Regions from separate parts of the Shewanella sp. MEBiC00475 genome, predicted to be linked through region 2. Evidence: predicted binding sites of a transcription regulator. Region 2 holds the regulator's gene; each other region holds the start of a gene.
The links. The regulator MetJ, encoded in region 2, represses methionine synthesis genes. The targets are predictions, from matches to a motif close to TAGACGTCTAGACGTCTA.

Region 1 (4,824 bases), 300 kb from region 2:
CCAAAGCACTTATTATTGAGTCAGTTATAAATAAAACACTGAAACATTAGCGACTTAAATATATTACTTTACGTGAATTAAAGACATAAAAAAACGGCCTACAAGAGTATTGCAGGCCGTTATTATACAGATTAAACACCTAATAGATAAGTGTTTAATCTCAGATGATTATCCTAAAGACTGGACAGTTTTTACGACATTATCAACAGTGAAGCCGAAATATTTAAGTAATTCAGCACCTGGGGCAGACTCACCAAAGGTCGTCATACCCACCACGCCACCGTCAAAACCAATATATTTGTACCAGAAATCAGCGTGTGCAGCTTCAATTGCGACACGTTTAGTCACTGCTTTTGGTAATACGGACTCTCTGTATGCAGCATCTTGCTTATCAAACTCAGTCGTAGAAGGCATAGAAACAACCCGTACTTTTTGACCTAGTTTAGTGAGTTCAGCGGCTGAATCCATGGCTAATTGCACTTCTGAACCTGTGGCAATTAAGATGACATCAGCAGTGCCTTGGCAATCAGACAGTACATAACCACCTTTAGCTACGTTCGCTAATTGCTCAGAGGTACGCGCTTGAGCTTTAAGGCCTTGACGGCTAAAGATGAGAGATGTTGGAGCATTGCGACGTTCAATTGCAATTTTCCAAGATACAGCCGTTTCTGCTGCATCACATGGACGCCATACGGCCATATTAGGTGTTAAACGCAAGTTAGCTAATTGCTCAACTGGTTGATGAGTAGGGCCATCTTCGCCTTGACCAATAGAATCATGGGTATAAACGAAAATATTTTGAATACCCATTAATGCAGACATACGTACTGCATTACGCGCATATTCCATAAACATCATGAAAGTCGCACCATAGTTAATAAAACCACCATGTAGTGATGCACCATTCATAATACCGCTCATACCGAATTCACGCACACCGTAGTAGATGTAGTTACCGGCTGGATCATCTTGAATACCTTTAGAACCAGACCAAAGGGTTAAGTTAGAACCCGCTAAGTCGGCACTGCCACCAAGTAATTCAGGCAACATCGCACCAAATACACCAATGGCATTTTGCGATGCTTTACGACTAGCAATATTTTCGGCTTTGTCTTGGCTTTCTTGGATAAACGCTTGTGCTTTTGTTTCGAAATCAGCAGGCAATTCACCTTTTAATACCCGGCGATCATATTCTGCAGCGAGCTCAGGGTAAGCGGCTTGATAAGCTGCAAAATGCTCATCCCATAACGACTCATTGCTGGCACCCTTTTGCTTAGCATCCCAACCAGCATAAACCTCTGATGGAATTTCAAAAGGAGCATATGGCCAGTTTAAGAATTCACGAGCGGCTGCAATTTCAGCATCGCCTAATGGCGCACCATGGCAATCATGACTACCTGATTTATTCGGTGAGCCAAAACCAATAATTGTTTTACAACAAATCATTGATGGCTTATCTGTAACCGATCTCGCTTCTTCAATTGCAGCACGGATAGCCTCTGGATTATGGCCATCGACACCAGCAATAACATGCCAACCGTACGCTTCAAAACGCTTAGGTGTGTCATCAGTGAACCAGCCTTCAACATTACCATCGATTGAAATACCGTTGTCATCCCAAAATGCCACTAACTTGCCAAGACCTAACGTTCCGGCTAATGAACAGGCTTCATGAGAAATACCTTCCATTAAACAACCATCACCCAAGAAACAGTATGTGAAATGATCGACAATGTCGTGTCCCGGACGGTTAAATTGAGCCGCTAAGGTTTTTTCTGCAATAGCCATACCCACAGCGTTACTGATACCAGCGCCTAAAGGTCCGGTAGTCGTTTCAATGCCTGGAGTGTAACCATATTCAGGATGTCCTGGAGTTTTTGAATGCAATTGGCGGAATTGCTTTAGCTCTTCCATAGGTAATGCATAACCAGATAAATGCAGTAAAGAGTATATAAGCATAGAGCCATGACCGTTTGATAACACAAAACGATCGCGATCGACCCACTTAGGATTAGTTGGATTGTGCTTTAGAAAATCATTCCATAGCACTTCGGCGATATCAGCCATGCCCATCGGGGCACCGGGATGGCCAGAATTGGCTTTTTGAATCGCATCCATACTTAGGGCGCGAATGGCATTAGCGAGTACTTTACGAGATGACATGCTCTCTCCTGCTTGTTTTTATGATCTAGCTGGCAATTGTGAAGCCATATTTTCCCCTACAAGGCGATATGACGCAAATTAAAATTACTCTCATTACACATTTTAATGATCAACTAACTGAATTTTGCTCATATAGAAGTACAAAAAGCTAAATTATTTCATTATACAAGCTGATCAGATACCCATAATCAATACTCACTATACGAGTAATTATTTATTGACAACAACAGTCAAAAAAATCTCAATAGCAATAAAACATCGTCTTTCATTACTGGTGAAAACCGAATAACTCACACTGATATTGTTCAACTCTTAGCAGCAGAGTGATTAAATACAATAGTTAAACCCAAAAATAACATTTTGAATCATAGATTTAATTAGCCTTCCTACTAAACATTGTTTTTGTGAATAAAAAATATTCATGCATTAGTGCACAATTATCGAGATAAATTCGTATAGGGGGGTGTTATCAAAATCAAATTCGACTAAAATAGCCGTCTAGACGTATATTCAATTGCAACCAACGAGATTCCCCTATTATGGCAAAGCACTTGTTTACCTCTGAGTCTGTCTCAGAAGGTCATCCAGATAAAATAGCCGATCAGATTTCTGATGCGGTATTAGACGCGATACTTGAGCAAGATCCAAAAGCTCGTGTTGCGTGCGAAACGTATGTTAAAACCGGTATGGTATTAGTAGGTGGTGAAGTTACCACTTCTGCTTGGGTAGATATTGAAGAAATTACCCGCAAAACGGTACGCGAAATTGGCTACACCAATTCAGATATGGGTTTTGATGCAGATTCATGTGCAGTACTAAATGCCATTGGCAAACAGTCTCCAGATATTAATCAAGGTGTTGATCGTGCCGATCCTGCTGAGCAAGGCGCTGGCGATCAAGGCTTAATGTTCGGTTATGCAAGCAATGAAACTGATGTATTAATGCCTGCACCTATTACTTACGCCCATAAATTAGTTAAGCGTCAGTCTGAAGTGCGCAAAAACGGTACACTACCGTGGTTACGTCCAGATGCGAAAAGCCAAGTCACTTTTGCCTACGATAACGGCAAAATCATTGGCATTGATGCAATTGTATTATCAACTCAACATCGTGAAGACATTAAACAAGCTGATTTGATTGAAGCCGTAATGGAAACCATCATTAAGCCTGTGTTACCTGAACAATGGTTAAATAAAGACACTAAATACTTTATTAACCCTACAGGGCGTTTTGTTATTGGCGGACCCGTTGGTGACTGTGGACTAACAGGACGTAAAATTATCGTTGACACATATGGTGGCATGGCGCGTCATGGTGGTGGTGCTTTCTCTGGTAAAGACCCATCAAAAGTTGACCGTAGTGCTGCTTATGCTGCACGTTATGTGGCTAAAAATATTGTTGCTGCGGGTCTTGCTGATCGTTGCGAGTTACAAGTGTCTTATGCGATTGGTGTTGCAGAACCAACCTCTATCAGTATCGAAACTTTCGGTACTGGTAAGGTGTCTCAAGAAGTGTTAATTAAATTGGTTCGTCAACACTTTGAACTACGTCCATATGGCTTAACAGCAATGTTAGATTTAGCACGTCCAATCTATCAACAGACTGCTGCTTATGGCCACTTTGGTCGAGATATCTTCCCTTGGGAAGCAACAGATAAAGCTGAAATCCTTCGTGCAGACGCTGGATTATAATAAGCTAACTGTCTATGTCATTTTAACCTAGCATTTGTAAACTAAGTTAATAGCATAGAAAAATAAAACCGCCATTAGGCGGTTTTATTTTTTCTGTTTTGTAGCAATAACAACATATAACATTAATAACATCATTATTTGATTTTAAAATGGCTCACATTATGTATCAACCAACTTGGCTAAACACAAAGATAACTGGAAATCAGCAACCTTCTGTTGCCATTAGAGAATGGTCCGCAATCAAATTATTCTACCGTCAACATATGCCTTATGCTCGATTGGCCCAAAAAGAATCTGTTGCTGTCATCCATCATGTTCAACCAACACTCACGAATGACACAGAATTGAGCCAGCAAATAATCATTGCCGCAATAAGAGTTAAACCTGTAGGCCAATATCAATTAATAAGTGGATTGTTAGTCCATCCTGACTATCGTGGCCAGCAAGTATCAACTCAACTATTACAATTTATCGCACCAAAATTAATCGTTAAAGATTGTTTCTTATTTGCCCATCCGTGGTTAATAAGCTTATATCAACAACAGCAATTTATAGTAAGAGAGCCAAGTGAATTATCCACATTGCCAGCAGAAATAACTCAATTATATCACCGGTATCACAGTGAACAGCGACCATTAATATTGATGCAACTTAGTGAGCTAAATGACATCAATGGGCTTAAGTCAGAATAAGTCCAATTCAAATAAACCTAATTCAGTCTAATCTTAAATCAACTTAAACTTACATCAAGACAGCACTTGTAAGTCAATTAGCAGTGATCGAAATGGGCCGTTTCAATACACATAAACGACACTTGCTGCATGGTCATAATCGGCACATCTTTAACAATGATTGAGGCCGTGTTAATCAGCTCTATTTGGGAAACCAATGTTATTGCAGCATTATAATCATTGGTTATGCCACAAAATATCCACATCTCTTTCCAACGAACAAAATACCCAGAATGTTG
Region 2 (4,824 bases):
ACTCTGCGGCGCAATAAGCGTAAAATCGGTATGCGAGGCATAACTTGAGCGCACAGCAAGGCTAACGTGGGTATTAAATAATGGTTGTAATGTACGAGAATGTAATACGGGTGAGCCTAAACGCGCTAAACGGTCGGCTTCTGCTAGAGACATACTCTTGAGCAACTTAGCGTCATTGATTTTATTCGGATCGGCATTAAAGACCCCTTCAACATCGGTCCAAATCGTCACACGTTCAATGTCCGCTAAACTGGCAATTAATGTGGCACTAAAATCTGAACCATTGCGGCCCAGTAATAAAGTATCACCATGACTATTTGCGCAAATAAAGCCCGTTATCACTAAACGCTCTTGTGGATGTCGAGCTAATAAGGTTTGCACTTTCTCACGCGATTGCGCCACTAAAATATTAGGAATAGCACCTTCATCAGCAACTAAAATAGAACATGCATCAACATTACTGGCTGCTACGCCCATTTCTCGTAACAATGCAGCCATTAGGCGAGCGGACCAACGTTCACCAAAACTCACCACATGGTTTAATTGGTAATCATTATGTTGTTCTAAGGACAACAAACTGACTAACTGAGATTTATCAGTCGACAAACGTTCACGTAAATCACGTGCTTGTTCATTTGACAGTAATTGCTCAATTAACGTCTGCTGATAACTAATCAGTACTTGTAGCTCTTCTTGCCACAATTGACCACTGTCACGAAGGCTCAGTAATTTGTATAAGAAGTTAGTCGTTTTACCGGCGGCGGATACCACCACAAGATCATCACTTTGACCGTGGGTAAGCAAAATATGTGCAACACGGCGATAGCAGTCTGCATCCGCTAAACTAGAACCACCAAACTTATGTAAATGACTTCGCGCCATTACTGACTCCTTAAACAACTACGACTTTTATTGCGACGGCTTCTTGTTGCAATTAATGCTTTATGCAATAAATAGTGGTGCAATGAACTCTTTTTTGCATTTTAATCGTGCCACAAATGCATATTTTGTTATTTTACTCAAACCACAGCTAACATAAACTCAAATTAAGCTTATTTAATTGCCGCTACGGCAGCTAAACCAGCTTTCAGATCGGCAAGCAGATCTTCAGCGTCTTCAATACCGACTGATAGTCTCAATAAAGTCTCTTTAATACCAGCCTCTTGCCTTGCTTGTGGGTCCATTGCTCTATGGGTCATAGTGGCCGGAACGGCGACTAAACTTTCCACTCCGCCTAAACTTTCAGCAATACTGAACAAAGACAATGCCTGTAAAAATGCAACAACTTCGGCTTCACCGCCCTGCAATTCAAAACTTAACATAGCGCCAAAGCCTTGTTGTTGTTTTGCCGCAATGTCGTGACCTGGATGATCTTTTAAACCCGGGTAGTAAACCTTGGTAACCACATCACTAGCGGTAAGTAGCTCAACAATCTTTTGCGCGTTACGTTGATGCTCACGAATTCGCACAGCAAGCGTTCGTAGGCCACGCAGTGTTAAGTAACTGTCAAACGCAGACCCAGTTAACCCAAGGGTGTTTGACCACCAATGCAATAATTCACCTAATTCAGGATCTTTAGCCACAACCGCGCCACCGACGACATCGCTGTGACCGTTGATGTATTTAGTGGTTGAATGGATCACTATGTCAGCACCTAATAATAAAGGTTGCTGTAATATCGGTGATAAAAAGGTGTTATCTACCGACACCAACGCGCCAACGTCATGGCAAGCATGACTGACTGCTTCGATATCAATCACTCTAAGTAAAGGATTTGAGGGGGTTTCTAACCACACCATTTTAGGTTTCTGGGCAATGGCTTTACTCAATGCTTGGCTATCTGTTTGATCAACAACTAACAACTTAAATTGGCCTTTTTTCGCCAAATTAGTAAATAAACGATAACTGCCACCATAACAATCGTGCGGTACAACCAATAAATCATCAGGGCCAAGTAAGCTGGTGACTAAAGTAATCGCCGCCATACCAGTACAGGTCACCACACCAGTAGCACCTTGTTCAAGTTTGGCGAGTGCCTCCCCTAAAATACACCGAGTAGGATTACCTGAACGACTATAATCAAACTCACGAGGATTATTATGACCATCGAATGAATAATTAGTCGATAAATAAATAGGCGGTACAATTGCACCATGTTGTGTGTCTGTTTCAATACCTTGGCGAACGGCCAATGTGGCGCTTTTATGTTTTGTCATAATTGATTCCTAAAATGTCACAAACACACAAGTAGATGTCTAGACGTCCAAATTTACCGAAAAGTTCTGCATCCGTCAACAAAATAGACGCGTAGACGTCTAAACATCAAGAAATCTATTTGCATCGAGGTTAAATAGTCGCAATAATTTGACTAGAGCTTGTAACGGTTTAAAATCCGCACCGTATTTATCGTTAAGGGTAAGTTAATGACTGAATGGAATGGCGAATATATTAGCCCATATGCCGAACATGGCAAAAAAAATGAACAAGTAAAAAAGATTACAGTTTCGATACCGCTAAAAGTATTAAAAATACTAACAGATGAACGCACTAGACGTCAGATCAATAATCTGCGTCATGCAACTAACAGTGAACTGCTATGTGAAGCATTTTTGCATGCATATACAGGTCAACCATTACCTTATGACGGTGATTTATCAAAAGATGAACCGGACAGCATTCCAAGTGAAGCTAAAAAGATAATGGATGATATGGGCATCGAATGGGAAGAGCTGGAATAATCCACAGGTTAGTGACAACGTCATCGACTTGGAAACTACCCTAATACGAAGTAGTCTTGTTTTAAAAGAGAACATATGATGTCGTTTATCGATCCTACAACCTTGATACTGGCATCAATTATCATTTTTTTAGGCGCGTTAACCCAGAGCTTAATTGGTTTTGGGTTAGCCGTTGTTGCTAGTCCCCTGCTGTATATTGTTAACCCTCAACTAGTGCCAGTACCAATTATTGCAATGGGATTTGCCATTTCTGCAATGACCTTATTTAGAGAACGCAACCACCTGCAATTTAATGGTTTACAATATGCTTTGCTCGGGCGGATCCCCGGCGGATTTTTAGGCGCTGGGTTATTACTGTTTGCACCACAAGCCATATTAGGTTTAGTGATTGCCGCTATTGTATTTATTGCTGTGATATTAAGTATTTATCGCATTACAGCCCCCATCAATCGCATCAGTTTATTTATCGCGGGGGTATTTTCGGGCATATTTGGCAACATCGCCGCCATTGGTGGTCCACCTATGGCGATTTTACTTGCAGGCCAAGATCCTAGTAAATTTAGAGCTGCACTGTCTGCATTCTTCGTACTCAGTTCACTGATTGCTTTAGCTATTCTAGCCATAGTCGGCTTGGTTGAGATGAAACATTTGTGGTTGTCGCTAATGTTATTCCCTTCCGTTGTTACCGGTTACTTGGTCTCTGGATTGTTAATTAACCATGTCGATAAAAATAAAACCCGCATTGTGACCTTAATATTATGTAGTATCAGTGCGACTTTGTTAGTGGTTAAATCGACCAGCGCACTAATCAACTAATCAACTAATCAACCCAGTAACTCATAATGAGCTAACTATTCTCTCATTATGAGTTATTAAACCTTACCCAAAAAATTTTCTCCTAAAGACTTCCACCCAAGTAATACACCAAATTATTTTTCCCTATCCATAATTGTTGTTCCAAATCCACTGCGAAATTTTTTATCCCAATAGCAAATTGAATATTGTCACGAAAGAGATCCACATCACATAAGTCCATTAGATTTGTTTCAATTAACTTTTTTTCAATTAGATTTTTCTCATGAACATGATCTACTTCAAATTAACACTACTCACTTTTAGGTAACATTATTCACAGCAAAGAAATAAACATAAATTGCAAACGCACCACTAATAAGAAGCCCAATAGAGGATAAAATGATGAACACATACGTTAAAGTTGGTATCGCACTCGCTATTGCATTATCACTAGGTAGCCAAGCAATGGCAGCCGAAGGTGGTAACCCTAAAAAAGGCAAACATCTTTACAAAAAAGAATGTAAAGCTTGCCACAGCGCCGATAGTGAAGGCCCAGAACTTACTCCTATGGCTAAAACTATGAGTCAATGGGATCGCTTTTTCTCTCGAGATAAACATAAAGCTAAACCTGCCGTTTTTGAGGCTCTATCAGAAAAAGACTTGAAAGACATTCAACAGTTTTTATATGACCACGCAGCCGATTCTGATCAGCCAGCAACTTGTGGCTAAATCATAAAAGCTGAGAGCCTTTCGCTCTAAGTAAATCATAAGCAAATAAACAATCTAAAAAATTGGGGCTTCGCCTCAGGGACTTTTACAACAAAAATTTGCCAGATTGAGTTAATTCATTTGGCAAATTGGGGGAGCAAGACTATGAGAACTCTCATATCAATACTCGTTGCAAATGCACTCTTTATGAGTGGTGCTAGCCTAGCGGCAGACACAGATGCACAAAAGATTGCCGATCTAAAACAACAACTCGCGACTATTAACGAAGATCTTGATGATTTAAATTCACGAGTTGACAAAACCGAGCGTCACACTGCGTTAGACAGAATATCCATTACTGGTGATTTTAGAACCAAAGCACATTCATTACATTACCAAAATGTCACTTGGAACCCGGCCATGAATGTCAATTTTACTGACTTCGCTACAAAAGCCATGTCAGGTGTATTTGGTGACCCGAGTAGTTCTACCTCGTTATTAGGCCAAATGATGATGGCCAACCCTGATCTAGCCACCGCGTTTCAAAGCGGCCAGCTACAGGGCGTGATGCCAATGGTGTTAG
Region 3 (4,824 bases), 540 kb from region 2:
CACGTTGTGAACCATTTCATCCAAGCTTGGGGTGATTAAACCTGACATGCCAATGATGTCGATATTATGCTCTTTTACTGCATCGAGAATTTTATCGACCGATACCATAACCCCAAGGTCGACCACTTCGTAGCCGTTACAGGCCAGTACCACGCCGACGATATTTTTTCCGATGTCATGCACATCACCTTTTACGGTGACCATTAAAATTCGCCCGTTTGACTGGCCAGCCACCTTTTCAAGTTCAATATAAGGATTAAGGTAAGCTACGGCTTTTTTCATTACCCGAGCCGATTTAACCACTTGCGGTAAGAACATTTTGCCCGCGCCAAATAAGTCGCCGACCACGTTCATGCCGTCCATTAACGACCCTTCGATAACATCGAGCGGGCGCACAGCTTCTTGACGGGCGGCTTCGGTGTCTTCATCAATAAATTCGGTAATGCCTTTAACCAATGCGTGCGATAAGCGTTTGGATACCGGCCAACTGCGCCATGCTAAGTCTTCTTTTTTGGCCACTTGTGAGCCATCACCTCTAAAGCTTTCAGCGATGTCGAGTAGTTGTTCGGTGTTACTTGAGTCGGCAACCGGGCAAGGTAAGTTTTGGACTACGTTTTCAACCCGTTTTTTGAGATCTGGGTCAATATCATCGTATATGGCTAACTGACCTGCGTTAACAATACCCATGTCCATGCCTGCTTGAATGGCATGGTATAAAAACACCGCGTGAATAGCTTCGCGTACTGGGTTGTTACCACGGAACGAGAATGACACGTTAGACACGCCACCGGAGATCATCGCGTGTGGCAAGGTGGCTTTGATGTCTTTAATGGCTTCGATAAAGTCGACTGCATAGTTGTCGTGTTCATCAATACCGGTGGCAATGGCGAAAATGTTAGGGTCGAAAATAATGTCTTCTGGTGGAAAGCCGACAACATCGACCAAAATACGATAAGCACGGGTACAAATTTGGGTTTTACGTTCACGTGTATCGGCTTGGCCGTCTTCGTCAAAGGCCATGACAATGGCGGCAGCGCCATAGCGTTTCACTAAGGTGGCTTGTTCGATAAATTTGGCTTCGCCTTCTTTCATCGAAATAGAGTTTACAATCGACTTGCCTTGAACGCATTTAAGGCCGGCTTCAATCACTTCCCATTTTGATGAGTCAATCATGATTGGCACGCGAGAGATGTCGGGCTCAGAGGCGATTAAGTTTAAAAACTTCGCCATTGACGCCACGCCATCAAGCATACCTTCGTCCATGTTGACGTCGATAATTTGCGCGCCGTTTTCAACCTGCTCGCGCACGACATCTAACGCTTCTTCAAACTTTTCTTCTTTAATTAAGCGTAAAAACTTGGCCGAACCAGTCACGTTTGCGCGCTCGCCGACATTCACAAATAACGAGTTTTTATCAATGGTAAGTGGTTCTAGGCCAGATAAACGACACGCGACTGGAAGATCTGGGATCTGTCTTGGTTCGTGTCGGAGCACTGCTTCACGAATGGCACTAATGTGATTGGGTGTACTACCACAACAGCCACCGACAATATTAAGCATGCCTTCTTGCGCCCATTGATTAATGACTTCGGCCATTTCTTCTGGGGTTTCATCATAGCCACCAAATTCATTAGGTAAGCCAGCATTTGGGTGGGCAGAGACATAACATTCGGCAATACGTGACAATTCTTCAACGTACGGACGCAACTCTTTTGGTCCAAGGGCGCAGTTAAGGCCAATCGATAACGGCTTGATGTGGCGTAAAGAGTTATAAAAGGCTTCGGTTGTTTGGCCGGTTAGTGTGCGGCCTGATGCGTCGGTAATAGTGCCAGAGATCATTACTGGTAAGCGATCGCCAAGTTGATCGAATACTTTTTCAATCGCGAACAGGGCGGCTTTGGCGTTTAAGGTATCAAAAATGGTTTCAACCATAATGATATCGGCGCCGCCTTCAATTAAGGCGCTGGTTGATTCGACATAAGCTTCAACTAATTGGTCGAAACTGACATTACGAAACCCAGGGTCGTTAACGTCTGGACTGATAGAACAGGTACGGTTGGTTGGACCTAATACACCGGCAACATAACGTGGCGAACCAGTTTGCGCAGCTACTTCATCTGCTGCTTGGCGGGCGACTTGGGCTCCAGCAAGGTTAATTTCAGCGGCCAGTGACTGCATGTCGTAGTCGGCCATGGCAATGGTGGTGGCATTAAAGGTGTTGGTTTCAATAATGTCGGCACCGTTTAACAGGTACTGAGTATGAATATCTTTAATGATTTGCGGTTGGCTGAGTACTAATAAGTCATTGTTGCCTTTAACATCGCAATGCCAATCTTTAAAACGCTCGCCACGATAATCTTCTTCTTCCAACTTATAGTCTTGGATCATGGTGCCCATAGCGCCATCTAAAATCACAATACGCTGCGCTAACAATGCATTAAGTTGTTTAAGTGTTTGACTGTAAGAAGTCGATTTCGCCATAACAGTTACCTTTTTATCACTATGTTGCTTGATACCTTGATTGAGATAAGCATACCCTTATTTTTACAATAGTAGGGCGATAACATCATTGTTGTGTACAAGTGCGGTGTACAAGTGTTGTATACAACTATCACTATCAGTCTTAGATAGAATAGTCGCGTACAATTGTTGCTTACAATGATTATCTTCTAAATGCTTACCTTTTAAGATAGTATTTTGGACATATAAACGTATAGACGTCCATAGTACGCGAAATTTTACTGCCAGAGCAAGACTGAATTAAGCTCAATTTGGCTTAAAAGGTAAGTTAACATCAGAATGATGACCCCAAGTGATCTCAAATTTGCCATTTGTTAGCAACGCAAAATCATTATTTGATAATCGTTTATTATGAGGTTTATGCAAATGAAACAAGCCAAGATAGTGTTTTTACGTCACGGTGAGTGTGAAGGTGGTGACATCGCTCGTGGCCAAATTGATGTGCCATTAACGGCGCAAGGCCACGAACAAATGCGCCAAGCCTTTGCTCGTGTCACGCACCCAATAAGCCATATTTTTAGTTCGCCTTTAGTGCGCTGTAAAACCTTTGCCGCAAGCTTATCGCAACAATTAACCGTGCCGCTAAAGCTGGTGCCAGCTTTGCAAGAGATAAACTTTGGCGTATGGGATGGCCAAGCATTTGATAAAATTTATCATAAAAGCCCAAGCCAATTTGATGCCTATTGGCGGGATCCATGGAATGTTGAAAACACCCCTGATCAGGGTGAAAGTGTGGTCGATTTTGCAGAGCGGGTACAACAGGGGTTAATGATGGTTGTAGACACTTTGCAGCAAGTATTGAATAAGGTTGATGACACTGATGAATCAATTCCACAGGCATTGGTGGTAACCCATGGTGGCGTAATTAGATGCATTATGGGATATGTGCTTAATGCTGGGCAATGTAGCGGATTATTCGCTAACCTAGCGATCCCCTATGCTGCTATTATGGTGCTCGATGTTTATTGGCCTGACGATGTTGATATTATTGACCGTTCTCAGCCAACGGCAATGGAGAGTAAGCCTGCTAAAGTGAGTTTTAGATTACATTGGCCTAAGGCTTAATCGTGATTGCTTTAGTGCCATTGCTTAGTCGTTGCAGTATCATAATGATGATCATTCTTTCAAAATCATAGCGTTAAGTTAAGAGTGTTAAGTTAAGGATTTTTAAGATCATAGTTTCAAGGTAATAGTTTCAAAATAATAGTGCTTTTCAAGGTATTGGGAATTGGGATAAGCCCAAACTGTACCCGCAACTGTAGATGTACCAATGATATATTTTGGGTGCATAAGTCAGATACCAGCTTTGAATCGCTTCAATATCCATGCCTAAGCGGGTAACTTAGGGGAGTTATTAAATAGATGTTTGTGTTAATTAAATGGACATGGCGGGTTAACTTACATGTCTGAATTTGTACTAGATGTAAATCATCTTTTTTGGCAAGTTGATAATAAAACGATTTTGGCGGACATTCATTTCAGTTTGCCTAAAGGTCAAATGCTAGGGATCATTGGCCCCAATGGTGCAGGTAAGTCTAGTTTGTTGCGCTGCTTGTATCGTTATATTGTGCCGACCAGCGGCGATATTGATATTTTCTCTAAACCCATCAGTGAATATTCCTCTAAGTTGTTAGCGCAGAACATTGCCGTGGTGCAACAAGATACTCCTCATTATTTTGATATGACTACCGAGCAGTTAGTGGCGATGGGGCTGACACCGCATAAAGGCTTATTTGACGCTAACACTGCCCAAGACCGTGAGCGTGTGTTAAGTGCATTAACCAAAGTGGGATTACAACAAAAAGCACTGCAACAGTATGAACTGTTATCTGGCGGCGAAAAGCAACGTGCATTGATTGCCCGCGCTATTGTGCAACAACCGCACATTCTTATTTTAGATGAACCGACCAATCATTTGGATATTCGCTATCAGATTCAGATTCTTGAACTGGTCAAATCATTAGGCATTAGTGTTATTGCGTCAATCCATGATCTGAATTTAGCCAGTGCGATGTGCGATAAATTATTGCTGCTCGATCACGGCCAGTTAATTGCTAAAGGTACCCCAATAGAAGTCCTCACAGAGCTACAAATTAGTGAGGTATTTGGTGTGTGCAGCGACATCAATCTTCATCCACAACATGGTAAACCCCTGATCAGTTATTTTTATGGCTACCAGCCAAGTCAAAAAGGATGCCCTGATCATGATTGATGCATCACAACGTCGATATTATATTTATTTCAGTTTATTGGTTTTTATCACGCTGCTCACCCCGATATTTGCCGCAAGTTTTGGTGCCGCTA

Region 1: the regulator MetJ is predicted to act here: its motif matches at 2,655-2,672, upstream of metK (methionine adenosyltransferase).
Region 3: the regulator MetJ is predicted to act here: its motif matches at 2,707-2,724, upstream of metH (methionine synthase).

Annotation. Positions count from the first base shown of each region.
Region 1 is NZ_CP039928.1:3,038,500-3,043,323, reverse strand. Features, by position in the region: gene tkt (transketolase) at 169-2,163, opposite strand; gene metK (methionine adenosyltransferase) at 2,703-3,854, shown strand; gene FCN25_RS13600 (GNAT family N-acetyltransferase) at 4,016-4,546, shown strand; gene FCN25_RS13595 (hypothetical protein) at 4,624-4,824, opposite strand, start outside.
Region 2 is NZ_CP039928.1:2,739,361-2,744,184, reverse strand. Features, by position in the region: gene FCN25_RS12135 (bifunctional aspartate kinase/homoserine dehydrogenase II) at 1-882, opposite strand, end outside; gene metB (cystathionine gamma-synthase) at 1,053-2,216, opposite strand; gene metJ (met regulon transcriptional regulator MetJ) at 2,424-2,738, shown strand; gene FCN25_RS12120 (sulfite exporter TauE/SafE family protein) at 2,814-3,554, shown strand; gene FCN25_RS12115 (cytochrome c) at 3,933-4,262, shown strand; gene FCN25_RS12110 (DUF3373 domain-containing protein) at 4,407-4,824, shown strand, end outside.
Region 3 is NZ_CP039928.1:3,275,069-3,279,892, forward strand. Features, by position in the region: gene metH (methionine synthase) at 1-2,481, opposite strand, end outside; gene FCN25_RS14640 (histidine phosphatase family protein) at 2,887-3,585, shown strand; cobalamin riboswitch at 3,708-3,844, shown strand; gene FCN25_RS14645 (ABC transporter ATP-binding protein) at 3,923-4,732, shown strand; gene FCN25_RS14650 (iron ABC transporter permease) at 4,725-4,824, shown strand, end outside.